Regions from separate parts of the Bacillus sp. GW821-FHT01G09 genome, predicted to be linked through region 2. Evidence: riboswitches for the same ligand, from Rfam matches in the RefSeq annotation. Region 2 holds a riboswitch; the other holds the start of a gene.
The links. Region 2 has a riboswitch for thiamine pyrophosphate ahead of ylmB (N-formyl-4-amino-5-aminomethyl-2-methylpyrimidine deformylase). Riboswitches for the same ligand answer to the same signal wherever they lie in the genome.
Positions count from the first base shown of each region.

Region 1 (11,104 bases), 370 kb from region 2:
AATATGTCATTATAAAGGAACATGTATGGCCGGAACTGAAGCAGGCCCATGCACAAAAAATACCGGTTGTTTTAGAGGCAGGAGACCAAACAATTGAACTGGCAGGCCTGCATGAGGAGCTGGAATATCTTTTAGAAAATATAAAGGATAATGCAAACTATGGAGAAGAAATGGAAGAAAAAGTGAAACGCGTGTTTTTATAGAAACTGGTTCGGAATTGGGGGATGTATGATGGATGACAAACAATGGGAGCGTTTTTTAGTGCCGTACCGCCAGGCTGTCGAAGAGTTGAAAGTGAAGCTCAAGGGGATCCGCACACTATATGAATACGAGGACGACCATTCACCGATCGAATTTGTGACCGGACGCGTCAAGCCTGTGGCGAGCATACTTGAAAAAGCGAGACGGAAAAGCATACCGCTGCATGAAATTGAAACCATGCAGGACATTGCTGGCCTTAGAATCATGTGCCAATTTGTCGATGACATCCAAATCGTAAAAGAGATGCTTTTTGCCAGAAAAGATTTCACCGTTGTGGATCAGAGAGATTATATTGCGGAACATAAAGAGAGCGGATACCGGTCATACCATCTTGTTGTGCTGTACCCTTTGCAGACGGTATCCGGAGAAAAGCATGTTCTCGTGGAAATACAGATCCGTACACTGGCGATGAATTTTTGGGCGACCATTGAGCATTCATTGAATTATAAATACAGCGGAAACATTCCTGAAAAAGTAAAACTAAGGCTTCAGCGCGCTTCTGAAGCGGCTTCCCGGCTTGATGAAGAGATGTCGGAGATCAGGGGTGAAGTACAGGAAGCTCAAGCTGCCTTTTCAAGAAAGAAAAAAGGAAGCGAGCAACAATAGGTAAAGGGGAAGAAGAGCATGAAATTTGCCGTATCATCAAAAGGAGATCAAGTTTCTGATACGCTGAAAAGCAAAATACAGGCGTATTTATTGGATTTTGATATGGAACTGGATGAAAATGAACCGGAAATCGTTATTTCAGTCGGAGGCGACGGAACGCTTTTGTATGCTTTTCACAGATACAGCGACCGCTTGGACAAAACAGCATTTGTCGGCGTTCACACAGGTCATCTGGGTTTTTATGCCGACTGGGTTCCTCATGAAATTGAAAAACTTGTTCTTGCCATCGCGAAAACGCCGTATCATACAGTCGAATATCCGCTTCTCGAAGTCATTGTGACCTATCACGAAAACGAGCGGGAAGAAAGATACTTAGCTTTGAATGAATGTACGATTAAAAGCATCGAAGGAAGCCTTGTTGCTGATGTGGAAATCAAAGGGCAGCTCTTTGAAACCTTCCGGGGCGACGGCCTCTGCCTGTCTACTCCATCAGGCAGCACAGCCTACAATAAGGCGCTGGGCGGAGCGATTATCCATCCCTCTATCAGGGCGATCCAGCTTGCGGAAATGGCTTCAATTAATAACCGCGTGTTCCGTACGGTCGGGTCACCTCTGCTTCTCCCATCCCATCATGATTGCATGATTAAGCCGAGAAACGAAGTTGACTTTCAAGTGACGATTGACCATTTAACCCTTCTCCATAAGGATGTAAAGTCGATCCGCTGCCAGGTTGCATCCGAAAAAGTGCGGTTTGCGAGATTCCGTCCGTTTCCATTTTGGAAAAGAGTCCAGGATTCGTTTATTGGAAAAGGTGAATAGAAAGAGGACATATCGTGGAGCATTTTTTTATCAGAAAGAACATTACTTCCGCTGAGGACGGGATGACTGTAAAAGAATATGCCGGTGAACTGGGAATTTCGAAACGTCTGCTGACCGATATTAAGTTTGGCGGGGGAGACCTGCAGATTAACGGTGAGCATGTGACGGTCAAATACGTTTTGAAAGAGGGAGATCTTCTTATCGTGAAGTTTCCTGAGGAACAGGTGAGCGAGACGCTGTTGGCAGAGCCTGTTCCGCTCGATATCCTTTATGAGGATGAACATGTGCTTGTGATAAACAAGCAGCCGTATGTGTCATCAATCCCTTCGAGAGAGCACCCCTCCGGCAGCATTGCCAATGGAATTATTGATCATTATCAAACAACCGGAGTGAGGGCGACAGTACATCTTGTCACCCGGCTAGACCGGGATACATCAGGTGTCATGCTTGTTGCCAAGCATCGATTTGCCCACTCCATTTTATCGTCTGCGCAAAAAAACGGCCTTGTGAAACGCCGGTATGCGGCAGTGGTTCACGGGCGGATGGCGCAGATGGAGGGAACAGTCGATGCTCCGATTGGCAGACATCCTGACAGTATTATTGAACGGACGGTAACGCCAGACGGCCAGAAGGCTGTTACTCATTTTTACGTCACATGTGCAAATGACGACATAACCTCGGTGGCATTGCAGCTTGAGACTGGACGAACCCATCAAATTCGTGTTCATATGAGCTATCTCGGGCACCCGTTGTGCGGCGATACACTGTACGGCGGAACGAGACAGGAAATTGGCCGACAGGCTCTGCACAGCGAGCATCTTTCATTTATCCATCCGCTGACACAGGAGAACATGACGTTTCATGCTCCACTGCCTCAGGATATGAGAAAACTGATAAAAGGAGAGAATCATTGATTCTCTCCTTTTTTATATGGGGCGAAATCTTGATTCGTCGTAGGGCAGGGAGCTTGGCACAGAGACGGTTTCTATTTCTGGAAAGCGAAAGCCTGTCAGTTGATTTCCGAACACGCAGCCTGTATCAATGTTGATGGTGCGATTGACCTTCCGAGGCTCTTTCACAGGTGTATGACCGTATACCACCCAAGCCTTTCCGTTATAGGCTGCCGCCCAATCACGTCTGACGGGTCTGCCGTCCGGATATGTTTCACCCGTCACGTCACCGTAAAGCACAAAGTCCTTCACTCTGCGGGTATATTTGCCGATATCGTCAGCTCTTATGCCAGCATGGGCGACAACTAATTCTCCATTATGTAAGATGTCGTAAAGCGGCGCTGTTTCGTACAGCTTCATAAACTGTTCGCTGACTGCTTTTCTCTCATCCTTGGAAAGTTCCTCAAGCTCTGCCGCTGTTGTTTCGAGACCATGCATCACTTTTACCGGATTTCCTTTTAAGTAACGATATAATTTATTGCAATGGTTTCCCGGGACATAACGTACAGCGCCTTTTTCGTAAGCGCCGGCTACAAATCGGATGACCTCTATCGATTTAGGCCCTCTGTCAGTTAAATCTCCGGCAAAAACAAGCACCCTGCCTTCTTCGTGGACAGGTACTCCATTTTTGATTGTATAGCCAAGCTTTTGGATTAATGCAGTCATTTCGTCATAGCAGCCATGAATATCGCTGATGATATCGTAAGCCATGCGGTATCCTCCTTACCAATTGTTTTATTTATTATGAAGCAAAGTGGTGTGAGTCATCACAAGCTTTTATGTGCAAATTATAGAAGAATCATTTTCTAAACAGGATTAAGACCTTATCACTTTATTTTTCATCATCACCCTTGTTAAAATCGCGTTATGTTTTTTAAAAATGAGGTTTTGTTCTCTGAGTGAGAACTAGCATAACCCTGACTTAAAAAGGAGGTTCTGATTATGGCGCATACATCTGTCGCATCATTAGTTGTTGTACTTATCGTTGCATTTTTGACACCCATCCTTTTGCATCGGTTTAAACTCAGCATCCCGGTTGTTGTTGCTGAAATCATTATGGGGCTGATTATTGGGAAAAGCGGCCTTAATTTAGTTGTGGAGGGTGACACCTGGCTCCAAACACTCTCTATGCTCGGATTTATCTTTTTGATGTTTTTAAGCGGGCTTGAAATTGATTTTTCGTCGTTTGAGAAAGGAAAGAAAAAGCAGTTCCTGCCGAATGGCAAGGAAGCGCCGAATACGTTTGCTGCGGCATCTGTTATTTTCGTCGGTATTTTTATTTTATCATTGCTCTTGTCCTATGGGTTCGTCTTGGCCGGATTTATCCAAAATGCATTTTTGATGACCCTGATTATTTCAACGATTTCATTAGGCGTTGTCGTTCCAACATTAAAAGAAGAACGGATCATGAATTCGAATATCGGGCAGATTATTTTGCTTGTTGCTGTTATTGCTGATTTGGCCACGATGATTCTTCTTGCTGTTTTTTCTTCTTTATACGGAGAGGACAGCGGAAACATGTGGCTCCTGATGATTCTGTTTGCGGCCGGAGTGGTGCTTTACTTTTTCGGCCGGGTCTTTAAACATCGCTCTTTTGTTCAGTCCATGTCAAAAGGGACGATCCAGATCGGGACGCGTGCCATTTTTACGTTAATTATTGTACTCGTTGCCCTGTCTGAATCACTTGGGGCGGAAAATATTCTCGGCGCTTTCTTGGCGGGGGTACTTGTTTCCCTGCTTTCGCCAAACAAAGAACTTGTTCAGCAGCTGGATTCATTTGGTTATGGGTTCTTAATACCGATTTTCTTTGTGATGGTCGGTGTGAAGCTGGATATTTGGACTCTTTTTCAGGATAAAACAATTTTAATCATGATTCCGCTTCTGCTGCTGGCGCTGTTAGTCAGCAAAATCATTCCTGTCATGTACCTAAAGAAGTGGTATGATAACCGAACCATTTTCGCGTCTGGTTTCCTGCTGACATCAACGCTTTCGCTCGTGATTGCCGCTGCAACAATCGGCCAGCAGCTTCACGTGATCAGTGCAAATATGTCAGGAGCGCTCATTTTAGTAGCCGTCATTGCAAGTATTTTTACGCCGATCTGTTTTAAAAAATTATACAAACGGGAAGAGCAGCCGGAGGAGAAAAAGACGATTACGTTCATTGGCGCCAATCAAATGACTTTGCCTGTTACACTCGAATTGCCAGAGGAAGAGTATGACGTGCGTGTTGTACACGTCTATCAAGAGAATGCGGAGGAAAAGCTGTCAGAATCAGTGTTTGCTGTTGAAACAATTTCTGACTATGAACACGAGACGCTTGAATCACTCGGCATTTTTGAAACGGATATCCTCGTTGTGGCGACAGGAAATGAAGATATGAATGCAGACATTGCTTTACTTGCAAAAGAAAAAGGCACAGAAAGAGTCATTGCAAGCGTAGGATCACCGGAGCATGAAGCAGTTCTGAAGGAGCAGGGAATCAGCATCTTTTCTATTCTGCTGTCGACAAAAACGCTGCTTCGCGCACTGATTGAAGCGCCTGGCGTCATGAAGCTGCTCACGAACCAAGAGTCTTCGCTGTATCAAATTAATATGGAGAACAGTAAATACGACGGTGTGATTTTACGGGAATTCCCTTTAACAGGTGACGTCATCTTTGTCAGGATCTTCAGAGGTGTGGACAGCATCGTTCCTCATGGGGATACAAGGCTGAAACTTGGAGACCGTTTAATTGTCACCGGATCTCGGGGATACGTAACGGATCTTAAGAAAACATTGGAAGGATAAATCTTGACCAAATAAGGATTCGTGTTAATATAGAGGTGCAGAACAATTCAATATGTATTCGTTTAACCACTAGGGGTGTCCTTCATAAGGGCTGAGATAAAAGTGTGACTTTTAGACCCTCATAACTTGAACAGGTTCAGACCTGCGTAGGGAAGTGGAGCGGTATTTGTGTTATTTTACTATGCCAATTCCAAACCACTTTTCCTTGCGGGAAAGTGGTTTTTTTATTTATCAGAGGGGGAATGATTTGTGAAGTTTTCAGAAGAATGCCGCAGCGCAGCCGCAGAATGGTGGGAGGGGAGCTTTGTCCATCCGTTCGTTCAAGGAATCGGTGACGGAACGCTTCCGATTGACCGTTTTAAATACTACGTACTTCAAGATTCCTATTATTTAACGCATTTTGCAAAGGTGCAGTCATTTGGCGCAGCTTATGCGAAGGACCTTTTTACAACGGGGCGGATGGCAAGCCATGCCCAAGGTACATATGAGGCGGAAATGGCGCTTCATCGCGAGTTTGCCGAGCTGTTGGAAATCAGCGAGGAAGAGCGTAAGGCGTTTAAGCCGTCTCCTACAGCGTACTCTTATACATCCCATATGTACCGTTCGGTTTTGAGCGGGAATTTCGCAGAAATCTTAGCGGCCCTGCTGCCATGCTACTGGCTTTATTACGAGGTTGGTGAGAAATTGCTGCATTGCGATCCTGGGCATCCGATTTATCAAAAGTGGATTGGGACGTACGGCGGTGACTGGTTTAGACAACAGGTTGAGGAGCAAATCAACCGCTTTGATGAGCTGGCGGAAAACAGCACGGAGGAAGTGCGTGCCAAGATGAAAGAGAATTTTGTCATCTCCAGCTACTATGAATATCAATTTTGGGGAATGGCCTATCGAAAAGAAGGCTGGTCTGACAGCGCCATAAAAGAGGTGGAGGAATGTGGAGCTTCACGCCATAACGGATGACAGCAAGCCGGTAGAAGAGCTAGCGAGAATCATCATTACGATTCAGAATGAAGTTGATTTTATTCATATTCGGGAACGCTCAAAATCGGCGGCGGATATTTTGAAACTGCTCGAGCTTATTTTTGAAGGCGGTATAGATAAACGAAAGCTGGTGATGAACGGGCGCGTGGATATTGCACTTTTCTCTACTATTCACCGCGTGCAGCTGCCAAGCGGAAGCTTTTCACCGAAGCAGGTCAGAGCCAGATTTCCACACCTTCATATCGGGAGGTCGGTGCATTCACTGGAGGAAGCGGTTCAAGCAGAAAAGGAAGACGCGGACTACGTGCTGTTCGGCCATGTGTTTGAAACGGATTGCAAAAAGGGTCTTGAAGGCAGAGGAGTATCTTTGCTGTCAGATATCAAACAGCGGATTTCCATCCCGGTTATAGCCATCGGGGGGATGACGCCGGACAGGTTAAGAGACGTAAAACAAGCAGGGGCAGACGGCATCGCTGTTATGTCAGGAATTTTCTCTTCCGCTGAGCCCTTGGAAGCAGCCAGACGATATTCCCGCAAGCTAAAGGAGATGCGCTATGAAAAGGCATTATGAAGCAGTGATTATTGGAGGCGGAATTATCGGTTCCGCGATTGCTTATTATTTGGCAAAGGAAAACAAAAGCACCGCATTGTTTGAAAGCGGAACAATGGGCGGCAGAACGACAAGTGCCGCTGCCGGAATGCTGGGCGCCCATGCCGAATGCGAGGAACGTGACGCGTTTTTTGATTTCGCTATGCACAGTCAGCGTCTGTACAAAGGTCTTGGAGAAGAGCTTTATGCATTATCCGGTGTGGATATCAGGCAGCATAACGGCGGTATGTTTAAGCTTGCATTTTCTGTAGAAGATGTGCTGCAGCTGAGACAGATGGACGATTTGGACTCTGTCAGCTGGTATTCAAAAGAAGAGGTGTTAGAAAAAGAGCCGTATGCGTCTGGTGACATCTTTGGTGCATCTTTTATTCAGGATGATGTGCATGTGGAGCCTTATTTTGTTTGCAAGGCATATGTGAAAGCAGCAAAAATGCTTGGGGCGGAGATTTTTGAGCATACGCCTGTCCTGCATGTCGAACGTGACGGTGAAGCCCTGTCCATCAAGACCCCTAGCGGAGACGTATGGGCTAATCATGTTGTCGTTGCCAGCGGAGTGTGGAGCGGGATGTTTTTTAAACAGCTCGGACTGAACAATGCTTTTCTCCCTGTAAAAGGGGAGTGCCTGTCCGTTTGGAATGATGATATCCCGCTGACAAAAACGCTTTACCATGATCACTGCTATATCGTACCGAGAAAAAGCGGCAAACTGGTTGTCGGCGCGACAATGAAGCCGGGAGACTGGAGTGAAACACCGGATCTTGGCGGATTGGAATCGGTTATGAAAAAAGCAAAAACGATGCTGCCGGCTATACAGAATATGAAGGTGGATCGTTTTTGGGCGGGACTCCGGCCGGGAACAAAGGATGGAAAACCGTACATCGGCAGACATCCTGAGGACAACCGTATTTTATTTGCGGCGGGCCATTTCAGAAATGGGATCCTGCTTGCTCCCGCAACGGGCGCTTTGATCAGTGATCTCATCATGAATAAAGAGTTCAACCAAGACTGGCTGCACGCATTCCGAATTGATCGCAAGGAGGCGGTTCAGATATGATCCTACAGCTGAACGGTAAAGACGTGAAGTGGGAAAAAGACACAGGTACAATTCAAGACCTGCTGGCGTCGTATCAGCTTGAAAATAAAATCGTTATCGTGGAAAGAAATAAAGAAATAATCGGGAAAGAACGCTATCACGAGGTTGAGCTTTGTGATCGTGATGTCATTGAAATTGTCCATTTTGTAGGAGGCGGATGAGCATGTTAACAATTGGCGGAAAATCATTTCAATCAAGATTGCTGCTGGGCACGGGGAAATACCCATCGTTTGACATTCAAAAGGAAGCAGTAGCTGTTTCCGAGTCTGATATTTTAACATTTGCTGTGCGGAGAATGAACATCTTTGAAGCATCTCAGCCGAATTTTCTGGAACAGCTTGATTTATCCAAATATACGCTTTTGCCGAATACAGCGGGCGCCAGCACTGCTGAAGAAGCGGTTCGGATTGCAAGGCTGGCAAAAGCGTCAGGCCTTTGTGACATGATTAAAGTTGAAGTCATCGGATGCAGCCGTTCCTTGCTGCCTGACCCTGTTGAGACATTAAAAGCGTCTGAACAGCTTCTTGAAGAAGGCTTTATTGTGCTCCCGTACACGTCGGATGACGTTGTGCTGGCGAGAAAGCTGGAAGAGCTCGGCGTTCATGCCATCATGCCGGGTGCATCTCCGATTGGATCAGGACAAGGAATCTTAAATCCTTTGAATCTGTCGTTTATTATTGAACAGGCGAAAGTGCCGGTCATCGTGGATGCTGGAATCGGCTCGCCTAAAGATGCGGCATACGCAATGGAGCTTGGAGCGGATGGCGTACTGCTCAATACGGCTGTATCGGGAGCTGACGATCCTGTGAAAATGGCTCGTGCCATGAAGCTCGCGGTGGAAGCAGGACGCCTTTCTTATGAGGCGGGCCGAATCCCGCTTAAGCAATACGGAACGGCAAGCAGTCCGGGAGAAGGTCTTCCTGTATGACGGGCAGGTATTCAAGGCAGGAGCTGTTTGCTCCGATCGGCCCATCCGGCCAGAAAAAATTGAAAGAAGCGCGCGCCGTGATTATCGGCGCCGGCGCGCTCGGAACAGCCAGTGCAGAAATGCTGGTGAGAGCGGGAGTCGGCTCTGTGAAAATTGCCGACAGAGATTATGTTGAATGGAGCAACCTCCAGCGCCAGCAGCTTTATACAGAAGATGATGTCAAAAAAGAAATGCCGAAAGCAGCCGCTGCGGAGCGCCGTCTCCGTTCGATTAACAGCGATGTTGATGTGACCGGCCTTGTCATGGATGTGACAGCAGAAAATATCTTCGAGCTGATTAGGGATGCATCGATTATTGTGGATGCGGCTGATAATTTTGAAACCCGCCTGATCGTAAATGATGCTGCGGTAAAGGAAGGGATTCCTTTTCTTTACGGTGCCTGTGTAGGGAGCTACGGCCTCACCTTTACCGTGGTGCCGGGTTCTACTCCTTGCCTGCATTGCTTGCTCGATACACTTCCGATTGGCGGAGCAACATGTGACACAGCCGGCATCATCAGTCCGGCTGTTTTGCAGGTAGCAGTCTTTCAGGTAACAGATGCACTGAAGCTGCTGACGGGAGAGGAGTGCGAGCCGGTGCTGCGCTCTTTTGATTTGTGGAAAAATGAGCGGTCAGAAGTGAGAGCAGCCAGTCTCAAACATGACGCATGCCCAAGCTGTGGCACAAAGGATTTTCCGTTTTTGTCATATGAAAATCAAACAAAAGCGGCTGTATTGTGCGGTAGGAACACGGTGCAGATCAGATCATCTATTACGAAAGAAGCGGATCTTGAAGCGCTTGCCGCTCAGCTGAGGCAGGCCGGGCTTGAAGTAGCTGCGAACCCGTATTTAATTTCCTGCCGCTCGGATGATATGAAAATGGTGCTGTTCCGGGACGGCAGAGCTTTGATCCATGGAACAAATGATATTGCCCGGGCAAAATCCATTTATCATAAATGGATTGGGTAATAAAAGGAGTGTAGTGTAATGAGTATATATAAAGCATTGACAATCGCCGGATCAGATTCAGGCGGCGGCGCAGGGATACAGGCTGATATTAAAACCTTTCAAGAGCTTGATGTATTCGGAATGTCTGCGATTACGGCGGTAACCGCTCAAAATACGCTTGGCGTTCACGGTGTGCATCCGCTGACTGTAGAGACGTTGAGACAGCAAATTGACGCTGTTGCTGAGGATTTGAGACCGGATGCAGTTAAGACGGGAATGCTCTGGAATGCCGACATGATTGAAGAAGTGGCAAGAAAAATTGACGAGTACGGATTCAATCGTGTAATTGTTGATCCGGTTATGATCGCAAAGGGCGGGGCATCCTTGCTGCGTGATGAGTCAGTTGCCACCTTAAAGGAGTTGCTCATTCCAAGAAGCTACGCGATTACGCCGAATGTCCCGGAAGCAGAAACGCTGACAGGAATGACAATCAGCTCGCTGGATGACCGGAAAAAAGCAGCGGAGCAGCTCGTCAAGATGGGTGCGCAGCATGTCATTATCAAAGGCGGGCACCAGCCTGAAGACAATCACATTACTGACCTTCTTTTTGATGGCAGCATGTTTATGCAAATCACCCATCCTTATATCAATACGAAGCATACACATGGCACAGGCTGCACCTTTGCTGCGGCTTTAACGGCCCAAACGGCTAAAGGAGACAGCATCCATCAGGCATTTGAGATTGCGGCCAACTTTGTCCGCGAAGCGGTGGAAAATACGCTCGGCATCGGATCAGGACACGGGCCGACAAACCATTTCGCTTTTAAACGAAACAGCTTAAATACAAGCCGATGAGATCACCAGCTGATGGTGATCTCTTTTGCGTTTGCTACGGTATGCGCTTTTCATCTGGACAAGGTTATGATATGATAGGAATTAAGATCAGGTACTAATACTATGTCTTTATTAAATATAGGAGGCTTTATACATATGAATTTTTCACTTGAAGGCCGCAACATTGTTGTGATGGGGGTAGCCAACAAACGCAGCATCGCCTGGGGCATTGCGCGTTCTTTACACGAA
Region 1 is NZ_JBWKWL010000002.1:285,438-296,541, forward strand. It holds gene AC07VD_RS06855 (UPF0738 family protein) at 1-203, shown strand, start outside; gene yjbM (GTP diphosphokinase) at 232-867, shown strand; gene AC07VD_RS06865 (NAD kinase) at 886-1,686, shown strand; gene AC07VD_RS06870 (RluA family pseudouridine synthase) at 1,701-2,600, shown strand; gene prpE (bis(5'-nucleosyl)-tetraphosphatase PrpE) at 2,613-3,347, opposite strand; gene AC07VD_RS06880 (monovalent cation:proton antiporter family protein) at 3,579-5,423, shown strand; TPP riboswitch at 5,485-5,593, shown strand; gene tenA (thiaminase II) at 5,673-6,383, shown strand; gene tenI (thiazole tautomerase TenI) at 6,358-6,975, shown strand; gene thiO (glycine oxidase ThiO) at 6,959-8,068, shown strand; gene thiS (sulfur carrier protein ThiS) at 8,068-8,268, shown strand; gene thiG (thiazole synthase) at 8,265-9,035, shown strand; gene thiF (thiazole biosynthesis adenylyltransferase ThiF) at 9,032-10,042, shown strand; gene thiD (bifunctional hydroxymethylpyrimidine kinase/phosphomethylpyrimidine kinase) at 10,061-10,876, shown strand; gene fabI (enoyl-ACP reductase FabI) at 11,012-11,104, shown strand, end outside.
Region 1: another riboswitch for thiamine pyrophosphate. It lies ahead of tenA (thiaminase II); the one in region 2 lies ahead of ylmB (N-formyl-4-amino-5-aminomethyl-2-methylpyrimidine deformylase).

Region 2 (11,104 bases):
TTCCGACTAACGATGAGCCGATTCTAATATAAGTAGCTCCTTCTTCAATTGCAATTTCAAAATCATTTGACATGCCCATCGACAGTTCAGTACACGGAGCGTTCGGCTGGTTCAGTTTCTGAACCTGGTCACGGAGTTCTCTCAGCGACCTGAAACAGCTTCTGATCTGATCTTGATCATCAGTCAGCGGAGCCATTGTCATCAGCCCGGCAACAAGGATATGTTCGAAACCGGAAAGCTCCTGTATGAATGGAATGACTTCTTCTTTTTTCATGCCGTGTTTAGAAGGCTCAAGAGAGGTATTGACCTGCACAAAGCATCGTACAGTACCTTCAGCCCGTTTTTCAATTTCTTTCGCTAATGAGAGCCGGTCTAGGGAATGGATATAGGAAACCGCATTGACGACAGATTTTGCTTTTCTTGATTGCAAACTGCCGATAAAATGCCATTCCGGATTACCTTTCATCAATTCCTGTTTGCGGAGCAGTTCCGCATCCCGATTCTCTCCGAGGCAGGTGATGCCAGCATCTACTGCCTCCTGTGCTCTTTCAGGTGATACATATTTTGTGACTGCAATAACCGTAACTTCATCGGAGCTGCGGCCCGATCTGTTACATGCTTCGTTTATTCGTTCGTTTATATGTCGTAAATTATCAACAACACGCAAGATCTTTTATGCCTCCTTCATTCCGATAAAGGACATCATCCGTCCAGTTTTCCCCTGATCGCGGCGATGAGAATAGAAAAGAGACGGCTCGCTTTCCGTGCATAAACCGCTGACAGAAATTTGTTCACTTGCCAAACCGCTGTCCATCAGTATAAGACGGTTCAGCTCTTTCAGATCAAGCTGATATTGTGCCTTTGCCGTCTGATTGGCGGCAAGGTCTGCTGAAACCGGCAATGCACGAACAGCATCCATGACGCGGTCGTCTACCGTATAGCATGCTCCGCTGATAGACGGGCCAATAACAGCGTAAATATCTGAGGGATTTGAACCTTCCTTCTCAGTCCATTGCTTCACCATTTCTCTGCCAATCTGTTTGACGGTGCCTTTCCACCCGGCATGGGCGACTCCGACAAGCGACTTAACCGGATCATAAAGGAAAAGAGGCACACAATCAGCAAAGCATAATGCTAAAAATACATTTTTTTCATTTGTATAGAGCCCGTCCGTTGCTTTTAGAGCCGTGTGATACTCACGGGCGCCTTTTCCCCTATCCCTCTGCGTCACTTTCTGAACGCGATTATCATGTGTCTGATCAGCGAATACCCAAGACTGCAAATCAGTATTAAACATATCGGCAATATATTCACGATTTTTAACTACATCTGCATCTTTGTCATGAACGTGCAATCCTGTATTTAACGATTCAAAAGGCTTTTGGCTGACACCGCCGTTTTTTGTCGTAAATCCGGCAATGACCTCTTTGTTGTTTTGATTCGTTTGAGCCCAGTCTTGTATCATGAGTGTCGAGGGTGTGGTAAGACTGAATGGGTGATATGTATTCATGATGATCCAACCTTTCGACAAACATTTAAAAAAGCGGAATTTCCCACTTATTTTACCACATCTTACTGCATTCGTTGAGCGCCGATTTGCATATTTCTAAATGAAATGTGCCGGAAGAATCGAGACTTCCGGCATTTGCCAATCTGCGGCAGACAAGCAGGTTTATGCATGTGGTTCACTTAATCGGACTAAGATTACATCTTCCCCGATTTTTACTATATTTCGCCATGGAATGACCAATTCCTCTTCTTTTCCAAAAAATCCGAGAACTTTCCCATTTCCTCCGAGTATGATCGCCTGAATTTTTCCAGTGGTCACATTGATATCAATATCACCAATACTCCCCAGCTTTTTTCCGTTTGAGACATTGACGACATCCTTTACCTGAAATTCTGAAATGCTGATCATTCCATCACGTCCTTTTTCCGTCCTTTTGTTCAAGTATATGAATGGGCAGGCTGAACCTTGTCAGCAAGAAGAAATTTTCATGTCATTGTTCTTTTTTCCGGCTGCACCAGCTGATGATAAAATCGAGTATAATTTTTGTATACTCTACTAGCTGCTCAATCGATACCTTCTCGTTCACAGAGTGTGCATTGTGCAGATCTCCAGGACCGTATATTACGCATGGAATACCGGCATCATACAGCCATCCGCCATCTGTAACTGATTGAGAAACGTCAATAATTGGACACTCCCGTTTCACTTTCTCATGAGAGGCAGTTAGCGCTAAGACGCCTGGGTGGCCAGGGTCAACTTCCAATGCCGGAAAAATTTCTCCTCTGTCTTCTATCATAGATGAGCCTCCCCACTTGAATACAGGGCGGTTTTCCCTAAGCCAAATATCACTGTCACTCAGCCGATTGACGTAATCTTCTATTTCCTCTGCCACTTGGTCATGGGTTTCATTCGGATAAAAATGGACTGTGATCCACAGCCGGCATTCGTCCGCTATAAAAGCCGCATGTCTGCCGCCTTCTATAACTGCCGGGTTAATCGTATTTGTGCCGGGTTTAAAACCGGGATAACTTTTCATAATAGACCAGTGGCGCTCAAGTTCACCGAGCCCCGCAATGATTTTTGCCATTTTTTCAATTGCGCTTGCTCCGAATGTTCCTCCGCCTGCATGAATCATATTCCGTCTCGTTCCATCATGAAATGTTTGACTGCTTTTGATTTCGATCCAGCCTGTAATGACACCGCCTTGGCCTTGAATATGCATATCGCTCGTATCCGCGACAATTGCAAAATCAGCGTGGTAGCCCCTCTTGCAGCATTCAAGTGTGCCGGCCTCTCCAACTTCCTCCCCAATAACCGATTGCAGAATCAGATCACCTGGAAGCTCAATGCCGGCTTCACGAATTAATTTGACAGCAAACAGCACACAAGCCATTCCGCCCTTCATATCGGAAGCGCCTCGCCCGATTAAGAGACCGTTTTTTTCAATGGGATGAAACGGATCGTGCTTCCATTCTTCATCCTCTTTTACCTCTGCCACATCTACATGACCATTGATAATCAGGCTATAATAATCTGCTGAATCTGTTCCCTTTAGCTTGCCGACAACATTGGGATCTCCAGGGTACACATCCCATTTGTCGATCGAGAATCCCAATTCATTTAAAAATCCCGCAATCCATGACTGAATGCCCTCTGTATTTCTTGCAGGCGGAGCGGGTGTTTGATAAGAAATCAGTGTTTTAGCAAGCTGAATAAGCTCCTCCTTTTGTTCTTCCACTTTTTTTTGCAAAGAGTCTATTTGTTGATCCAATGTAAATCCGCTCCTATTCTTTAAAATCAAAAAAGCCGTTTCAAATGTGATGAAACGGCTTAATAAAAACAAACGAAGTCCGATGTACTCCGCTTTTCACCGCTTCCCTCCGCTGGCATGATCCAGATCAGGTCAAAAGGGTTGAGACAAAGTCTCTCTCAGCTTCGCAAAGCACCCCTAGGATGAATCTATATATGTTTGTCAGGCATTCGTTATCGGCTCAGCTCTTGTTAAAAACGGCCGATCCTGATTCCATAATACATGGATTGGCGTATCAAAAAAAGCGGAAAGTACTTGATCAGTAAGCATTTCCTTTATTTCTCCGGATCCAAAGACCTCTCCCTGTTTTAATAAAAGGGCTTTATCAAAGACAGGCAAAATTTCTTCAGCATGATGAGTCACATAAAGGATAGATGGTGCATTTTCTTTGTTTGCAATGTATGTAATCGTATCTAACAACTTTTCCCGGGCAATAAAATCCAGCCCTGTGACTGGTTCATCCAGTATCAGCAACTCCGGATCGGCCATTAGTGCTCTAGCAATCAACGCTCTTTGTTTTTCCCCTTGAGAAAGGGTTTCATAGCGGCGATCGGCATATTCAATTGCTCCCAAGTCCTCTAACAAACCAATCGCTTTTTCCCTGGTTTCCTTACTTGGCGTTTCATATAACCCAATCGAAGCGTAAGCTCCGCTCAAAGCAATTTCAAAGGCTGAATCTGCCGGATACAATTTTTGCTGAAGAGCTGCTGAGACGAGGCCAATTTTACGTCTGAGCTTTTCCCCAAGCTCTGTTTTGCCAAATTCATGGCCAAGCACCTGCATCTCGCCTGATGTTGGAAAATAATAAGAGCAAAGCATATTTAACAGCGCTGTCTTCCCGGCGCCATTTAGGCCGTAAAGCACCCAATTTTCCTTTTCTTCCACCTTCCAATGAATATCTCTCAGTATCCATTTCCCATTCCGTTTTAGTGAGACATTGTCAAGCTGCAAAATCATCGTGGTCCTCCTCTTTATTGCCTTTTATAATTGTTTTAATTTTCATAAAACTTTGTACGAACTAGGATACCTTACTTTTTCCAAAACGTAAACCATCCGTAATCAATAGAAAAGCCTTTAAAACAACATCGTTTTAAAGGCTTTTCATTATTGATGAATATTTTTATTCATTTGTTTGATAGCCGCTTTTTCAAGTCTGGACACCTGCGCCTGGGAAATTCCGATTTCCTCGGCGACTTCCATTTGGGTTTTCCCTTGGAAGAATCGCTTTCTCAAAATCATTTTTTCCCGATCGTTCAGCCTTCTCATGCCCTCTTTTAAAGCCAGCTCTTCAATCCATTGTGAATCTGTATTACGCTCATCACTGATTTGGTCCATCACATAGATCGGATCTCCGCCGTCGTTATAGATCGGTTCAAATAGAGAAACCGGATCCTGGATGGCATCAAGCGCAAATACAATTTCCTCATGCGGTACTTCAAGAACTTTTGCGATGTCTTCTGCAGTCGGCTCCTTGCTTGTCTCACTGATTAACCGCTCTCTTACCTGAAGCGCCTTGTAAGCGATGTCCCGGAGTGATCTTGAGACACGAATCGGGTTATTATCGCGTAAATACCTGCGGATCTCTCCGATAATCATAGGTACAGCGTATGTTGAAAACTTAACATTGTGGCTTAGGTCAAAATTATCAATGGATTTCATTAGTCCGATGCAGCCGACTTGAAATAAGTCATCAACATACTCCCCTCTGTTATTAAATCGTTGAATGACACTTAAGACAAGACGCAAGTTCCCGTTTACAAGCTTTTCTCTTGCTGAATCATCGCCTTCATCCTGCAGCTGCCTAAACAGCTTTCTCATCTCTTCATTCTTGAGTACTGGTAATTTGGAGGTATCCACCCCGCAGATTTCGACTTTATTTCTCGACACTTTTTTCCCTCCCTACAGGAGCTGCTGTACAACGTTAAGTATCTCCTTGGGTGGGAAAAATATGCACTGCACTCAGACCGAAAAACTGTCGAAATCAGGAAATCCCTGTAAAATCAAGGGGTTCTAACCATAAAATTTTTTACACCATTTTGTTGAACTCTTTTCTCAATCTTTTTATAATTCTTTTCTCAAGCCGCGAAATATAAGACTGAGAAATCCCCATCATATCCGCTACATCCTTTTGGGTTTTTTCTTCTTCACCGACAAGCCCAAACCGCAGCTCCATGATTTGCTTTTCTCTCTCATTAAGCTGTTCAAGCGCTTTTTTCAAAAGCTTTTTATCGACGTTAGCTTCTATGTCTTTAGTGATGATGTCATCGTCAGTGCCGAGCACATCAGAAAGCAAAAGCTCATTGCCGTCCCAATCAATATTAAGCGGTTCATCAAAGGAAACCTCTGAACGGATTTTGTTATTTCTTCTTAAATACATCAGGATTTCATTTTCTATACACCGGGAGGCATAGGTAGCAAGCTTGATTTTCTTTTCTGGATTGAATGTATTCACAGCTTTGATTAGACCGATGGTACCGATGCTGATTAAATCCTCTATATTAATTCCCGTATTTTCAAATTTACGGGCGATATATACGACCAGACGCAAATTGCGTTCAATTAGAATGGCGCGCGCCGCCTGATCGCCGTTTGGGAGCTTCATTAACAAAACCTGCTCCTCATCTTTAGATAATGGAGGCGGCAGGGCTTCACTCCCGCCTATGTAATAGACTTCATCACTTTTCAGCCCAAGTTTCATCAGCAGCTTATACCAGAGGTGCGTCAACCGTAATTTCAGTTTTTTCATCTTCCTCTCCCTTCTAAATGTCACGCCGTTTGAGTATGATAAGTAACGGACATTTGCGAACATTATGAAACGTGTTTGACAGCCTTGCCCGAAAGCATTTTCGGATGAATAATCGCGTCAAACTCTCCATCTGCCGACAGCTTTGTTGTGCTGATGCCGATTAAACATTTATCTGCAGAGATCATTTCTTCTTTTGTCATAATCGTTACATGATCCGGTTTAACGCATAATAAAAATTGATTTTGCTGACCAACTCCCCTGTATGGAATCAACCTCATTTTATCTAAAAAGCGAAAGGAATCATCGAGCTGTTCGATGGCTTCCAATGGGTCTGTGTTTCGAATGATCATCGTTTCGGCTGTTCCGAAAATCGGCTCCAGTTTATCAATGTAAATGATCATTACCGGTGTTTTTGTAAGAGGATCGTACAGCTGATTACCGGAATCAATCAGGCCTCTGACATGAAGTGTTTGGCTGCCCAAATCTGCCTGCACGCTGACTCGTTCCTCATATTGAATGTTTTTTGTTTCAATATCTTCAATTCTTCTTTTAGAAAAAAACCATAATGCTGGAAAACCACCAACAATAAACAACCAGCTGATTGGGTCTCCAAACCCTGTTTGATTGGTAATCATGACACCGTTTTGAACAATAGAATTTGACTGCAGCAAAGAATGGGCTCCTATAATTCCTCCCCCCATTAAAAAAGTGGCAAAATAAAAGGAAAACAAATTTTGAAAGAAAAACCGAAATCTTTTAAAGCCAAATGTCACCACCACAATCACAACTGAAAAAGCTAGCTTCCCAGCCGGATGTTCAACAATCGGCGAAAAAGGAGTAAACATCAAAAGGACAATACTGGAACCGATGAACGCTCCGCCTACCAGTCTTCTTTTTTTTACATGCCTTTTTAAAATAAATGCCGTGAGCAAAAGCAAAAGTGCATCAAAACAAAAGTTTAACAGCCAAATGACATCTAAATAGATTTTCACATCTGACTCCTTTCTTTCTTGCCTCACGCTGTTCCCTGCTTGCTTCATAAGTATAAAGCAAGCTCTGTGGGAAAGTCTGTCAATTAATGTTGAGAGGAAAATACAATTTTTCAGGGAAATCTGCTTAATTTGTCGAGGAAGTGTAATGAGAGGATATATAAAAAAGCTGCCAATGACGGCAGCTTTTTTCCACTTAATTTTCTGTGTTGATATTAAGTTTTCCATTTGCAGTTTTTCTTGTTTCATTTCCATAATCATCTCGTACGATCACTTCTACTTTTGCTCCTTTTGCTTTAATAGAAGAAGTGGCTGTCCAATAGCCTTCATATCTTCCCGGAGAAATTTCTCTTAACGGGAGTTCGGTGGCGTTTTGCACACTCGCTCTTGCATTTGTCAGCGGCATACGAATGATAAACGTTGCATCTAAATCCTCAGCGCTTGAGAAAGCGATTTTCACAGATTCACCGGCTTTTAAGTTTTTATCCTCTCCCGGAATTAAGCCGGAAATGACAGGCTTGTCAAAATTGACATCAATGACAGCCTTTTTCGTCGTTTTGTTGCCTGCTAAGTCTGTAGCTATCACCTTGATTTCATTGCTTCCATTCTCCAAAAGAATCCGGGCTGAGTATGAACCATCGGTTATTGTTGCTTTTTTGCCATTCACCTTGACGTCTTTCAGATTGTCATCGGATACAGCCCCTTTGACAGTCAGCGTTTCTTTATTTGTTTTCCCGCCATCCTTTGGAGTGTCCAGCGTTAACTCAGGCTTTTCTTGATCAAGCGTGACCGTGATTGGGCTGGAGGCATCTGTTGTTCCGTTGTCAGTTGATGCAGTTGCCGTCAGCTCATTTTCACCCTTGTTGAGTGTGATGCCTGCATGGAACGTGCCATCCGCAGCAGCTTTCGTTTCTCCTGCCTCTTTCTCTCCATTATAAATGTGTACCGTTGTACCAGGAGAAGCGTTTCCTTTTACAGTGACGCTATCCTTATTTGTGTATGATTTGTCTGTCGGTGAAGTAATCTCAGGTACAGCAGCTTCATAATTAACTAATGCGCGAATCATATAGTTGCCGTCTGCTTCGTCACCCGGCTCCCATTGTCCACCTATATACTGCCAGTTGCGGCCGGAATTCTTGCCGGTTTCATCCATTGCCAGTCCAGGTGAATACGGGTCAGGTTTCGACTGGATATATACGAGATAAAAGTCTTTATCGACCATAATCCCTTTTGAACTGAGATCTACCTTAGTCCACTCGCCATTGCGAAGAGCTTCCGCGTTAAATGGCCCGGCAATTTTCTTGCCCGGTGCTCCGTCTTTTCCTGTGGCATCGTATACCTCAACCTTAAACTCTGTGCCGCCGGGATCAGGGAACTCTGTATCCCAGAATCTGAACAGCCCTCCTGTAAGCATGCCTTTGTCCTTGCCGTCAGCGAGCGTCATTTTTACCGCCCATCCGTTACCGGCAGCAAAATAGGAATTGGCATTCTCCGCTGTTCCGTCATCATATGCAATTTCACCCGGATAACCGACGAAAGGCTTCAATGCAGTTTCTTTTGTAACATCACCTTTTAACTCAACGGAAAATTCATCACTGTAATAACCCGGTGCAGCGACTTTAATCGTATAAGCGCCTTCATAGGCCTCCAGCGTATATTCACCTTTATCGTTTGTCATAGCCGGTTCCACCGCAGCATCCTCTACAACATAAACGGAAGCGCCTTTTACCGGCTCTCCTGTCGTTTTATTGATGACCGTGCCTTTTAATGTGCCCTTCTTCATCTCTTCTAACGTAAAATTAGCTTGTGTCGTCTGATCCGTCTTTAAAGATACTTTTTGTGTTTTCGACTGATAACCATATGCTTCTGCCATAAGCGTATAGTCTCCCGCTTTGTGCTTCAGCGTGTACTGCCCTGTGGATTGATCTGAATATGTTGATTTTCCTGTTTCCACTACACTGACTTGTGCCCTGAGCGGCAAAACTTGAGGCTGTATAGCCTTGTTCTGATGTTTTACCGCTGTGTTTGCAGATGGCTTAGCCTTTTTCGGATTTACTGGCTTTTTCTTTTGCTTTCCAGACGGCTTTTCGACGCCCAGCTTATTCTTTTTGACTGTTTTTCCGGCTGATTTGTCAGAAAGCACTACATCATCAATGTACCAGCCCTCTTTTGCAATGCTTTCATCTGATTGAAGGTTAAACATCACTTGAATGTTTTGACCTTTATAAGCCGATAAATCAATTTCTTCGTCCGTCCAGCTTGATGTCTTTCCGTTATAGACACCAGCCTGCTCCCAATTCTTTTCACCTTCCGGAAGAACAAAAACGTAGCCGTAATCAAAATCATCCTCTAAATTGTGCCAGCTTTTAAATTGAAGGAACAAACTTCCTGAATCAGGTACTTTAACAGGAGGCATAACAAGGTTCATGTTTGCTGAGTTGGCATAATTTCCTGTCAAATTCGTTCCATATACTTTTTCTCCGGATGCTGCTGTATTTGGGCCAGTTGACGGAACTCCCCATTCCCAGTTATTATTTGTTCCGCTCGCAACCCAGCCGCCGGGTGCAGTTTCAAAGTCCTGCTTATATCCCGCCGTGATGCTTGGTTTCACTGTTACATCGTATATGTCAGACGAAACGACATGACCGCCAAAATCGTGAATCATCCACTTATAGCTTAGTTTAGTTCCTTTTATATCTGGGATCTCTGTCTGATACGTTCCTTTTAGATGATCACCGCTGATTCGTTTAGCCGTTATTTCTGTCCATTCACCTTGATCAAGCTTGTAGGACAGCTTTACAGATGTCACACTCACATTGTCTTCAGCTGTCAAAGTCAATGGCAGGCTGCCACCTTCATAGGCTTCAGTTACTTTCTCATGCTGATAGACAGGAGGCTCTTGGTCATCCCCCTCTACAGAAACTTGTCCTTCCGCTTTCCCTAAACCATCTGTAACAGCGGATACAGCATCAAAAGCATTCACCAGACCATGGCCATATCCGTTATTCGGTGAATCAGGAAATGTTGAATCCGTGAGCGGTTCAGCCGTGCTGGTTAATATATCCTCCATCTCATCAACAGAAAGTGAGGCATTCGCCTGTTTCAGCAGTGCAGCAACAGCGGATACATGCGGCCCTGCCATTGATGTGCCGTCCCAACCATCCTCATATGTCTGACCGGGAACAGATGAACGAATATTAACGCCCGGTGCAGATATTTCCGGCTTTATTTCATCATATGGAGATGGCCCTTGAAGAGAAAAGTCAGCGAGCTTTTTATTGATATCAGTCGCTCCAGTTGCAAACGATTCCGGATAGTTTGCCGGATTTGCGATAGAACCAGGCCCGCCGGGAATAAAGAGATCCGTATTCCCCGCTGAAAACTCTGGGAAAATATCGGCCGCACGCCAGGCATTGACCATGTCTCTGTACCATTCATCAAGTCCAGAGCCCCCTCCCCATGAGTTATTGACAACATCAGGAGCCATTTCCGGGTGGGGATTTCCTTCCGCGTCCTTTGGTGCTAAAACCCATTCACCAGCTTCCAAAATGTCAGCATCAGTGCCGCCATCTTCAGAGAACGCTTTAACAGCAATCCATTTTGCGCCAGGCGCTACACCGATTTGATTTGTTCCATCAGGTTCAGAGCCCACCATCGTGCCTGTCACATGGGTTCCATGAGCCAAATCATCATAAGGGCTTGCCTCTCCTGCTACGGCATCATACCAGTTCATTTCATTTTCAGGCTCATTAGGATTTTCCGGATTATATCCGCGATATTTCTCTTTTAATGCCGGATGATTCCATTCCACCCCGGTATCAATGGACGCAACAACCGTGCCAGTTCCATCATATCCAAGTGCCCAAGCTTTTGGGGCATCGATTTGGTCTACATTCCATTCCACACCGTCAGTTGCTTTAACAGCTTTCTGTGCTTTTTTCATATTAAATGGGGAGGATGACTTAAAAAGCTGCCGTTTCTCATTAGGAAGCACCTTTTCCACTTCGGGAAACTGCGCCACTTTTTCCATAACCTCTTTTGAGGCATGA
Region 2 is NZ_JBWKWL010000002.1:650,771-661,874, reverse strand. It holds gene AC07VD_RS08875 (YggS family pyridoxal phosphate-dependent enzyme) at 1-667, opposite strand, end outside; gene pgeF (peptidoglycan editing factor PgeF) at 674-1,510, opposite strand; gene AC07VD_RS08865 (YlmC/YmxH family sporulation protein) at 1,673-1,918, opposite strand; gene ylmB (N-formyl-4-amino-5-aminomethyl-2-methylpyrimidine deformylase) at 2,001-3,281, opposite strand; TPP riboswitch at 3,369-3,470, opposite strand; gene AC07VD_RS08855 (ABC transporter ATP-binding protein) at 3,483-4,277, opposite strand; gene sigG (RNA polymerase sporulation sigma factor SigG) at 4,425-5,207, opposite strand; gene sigE (RNA polymerase sporulation sigma factor SigE) at 5,347-6,066, opposite strand; gene spoIIGA (sigma-E processing peptidase SpoIIGA) at 6,129-7,058, opposite strand; gene AC07VD_RS08835 (bacillopeptidase F) at 7,252-11,104, opposite strand, start outside.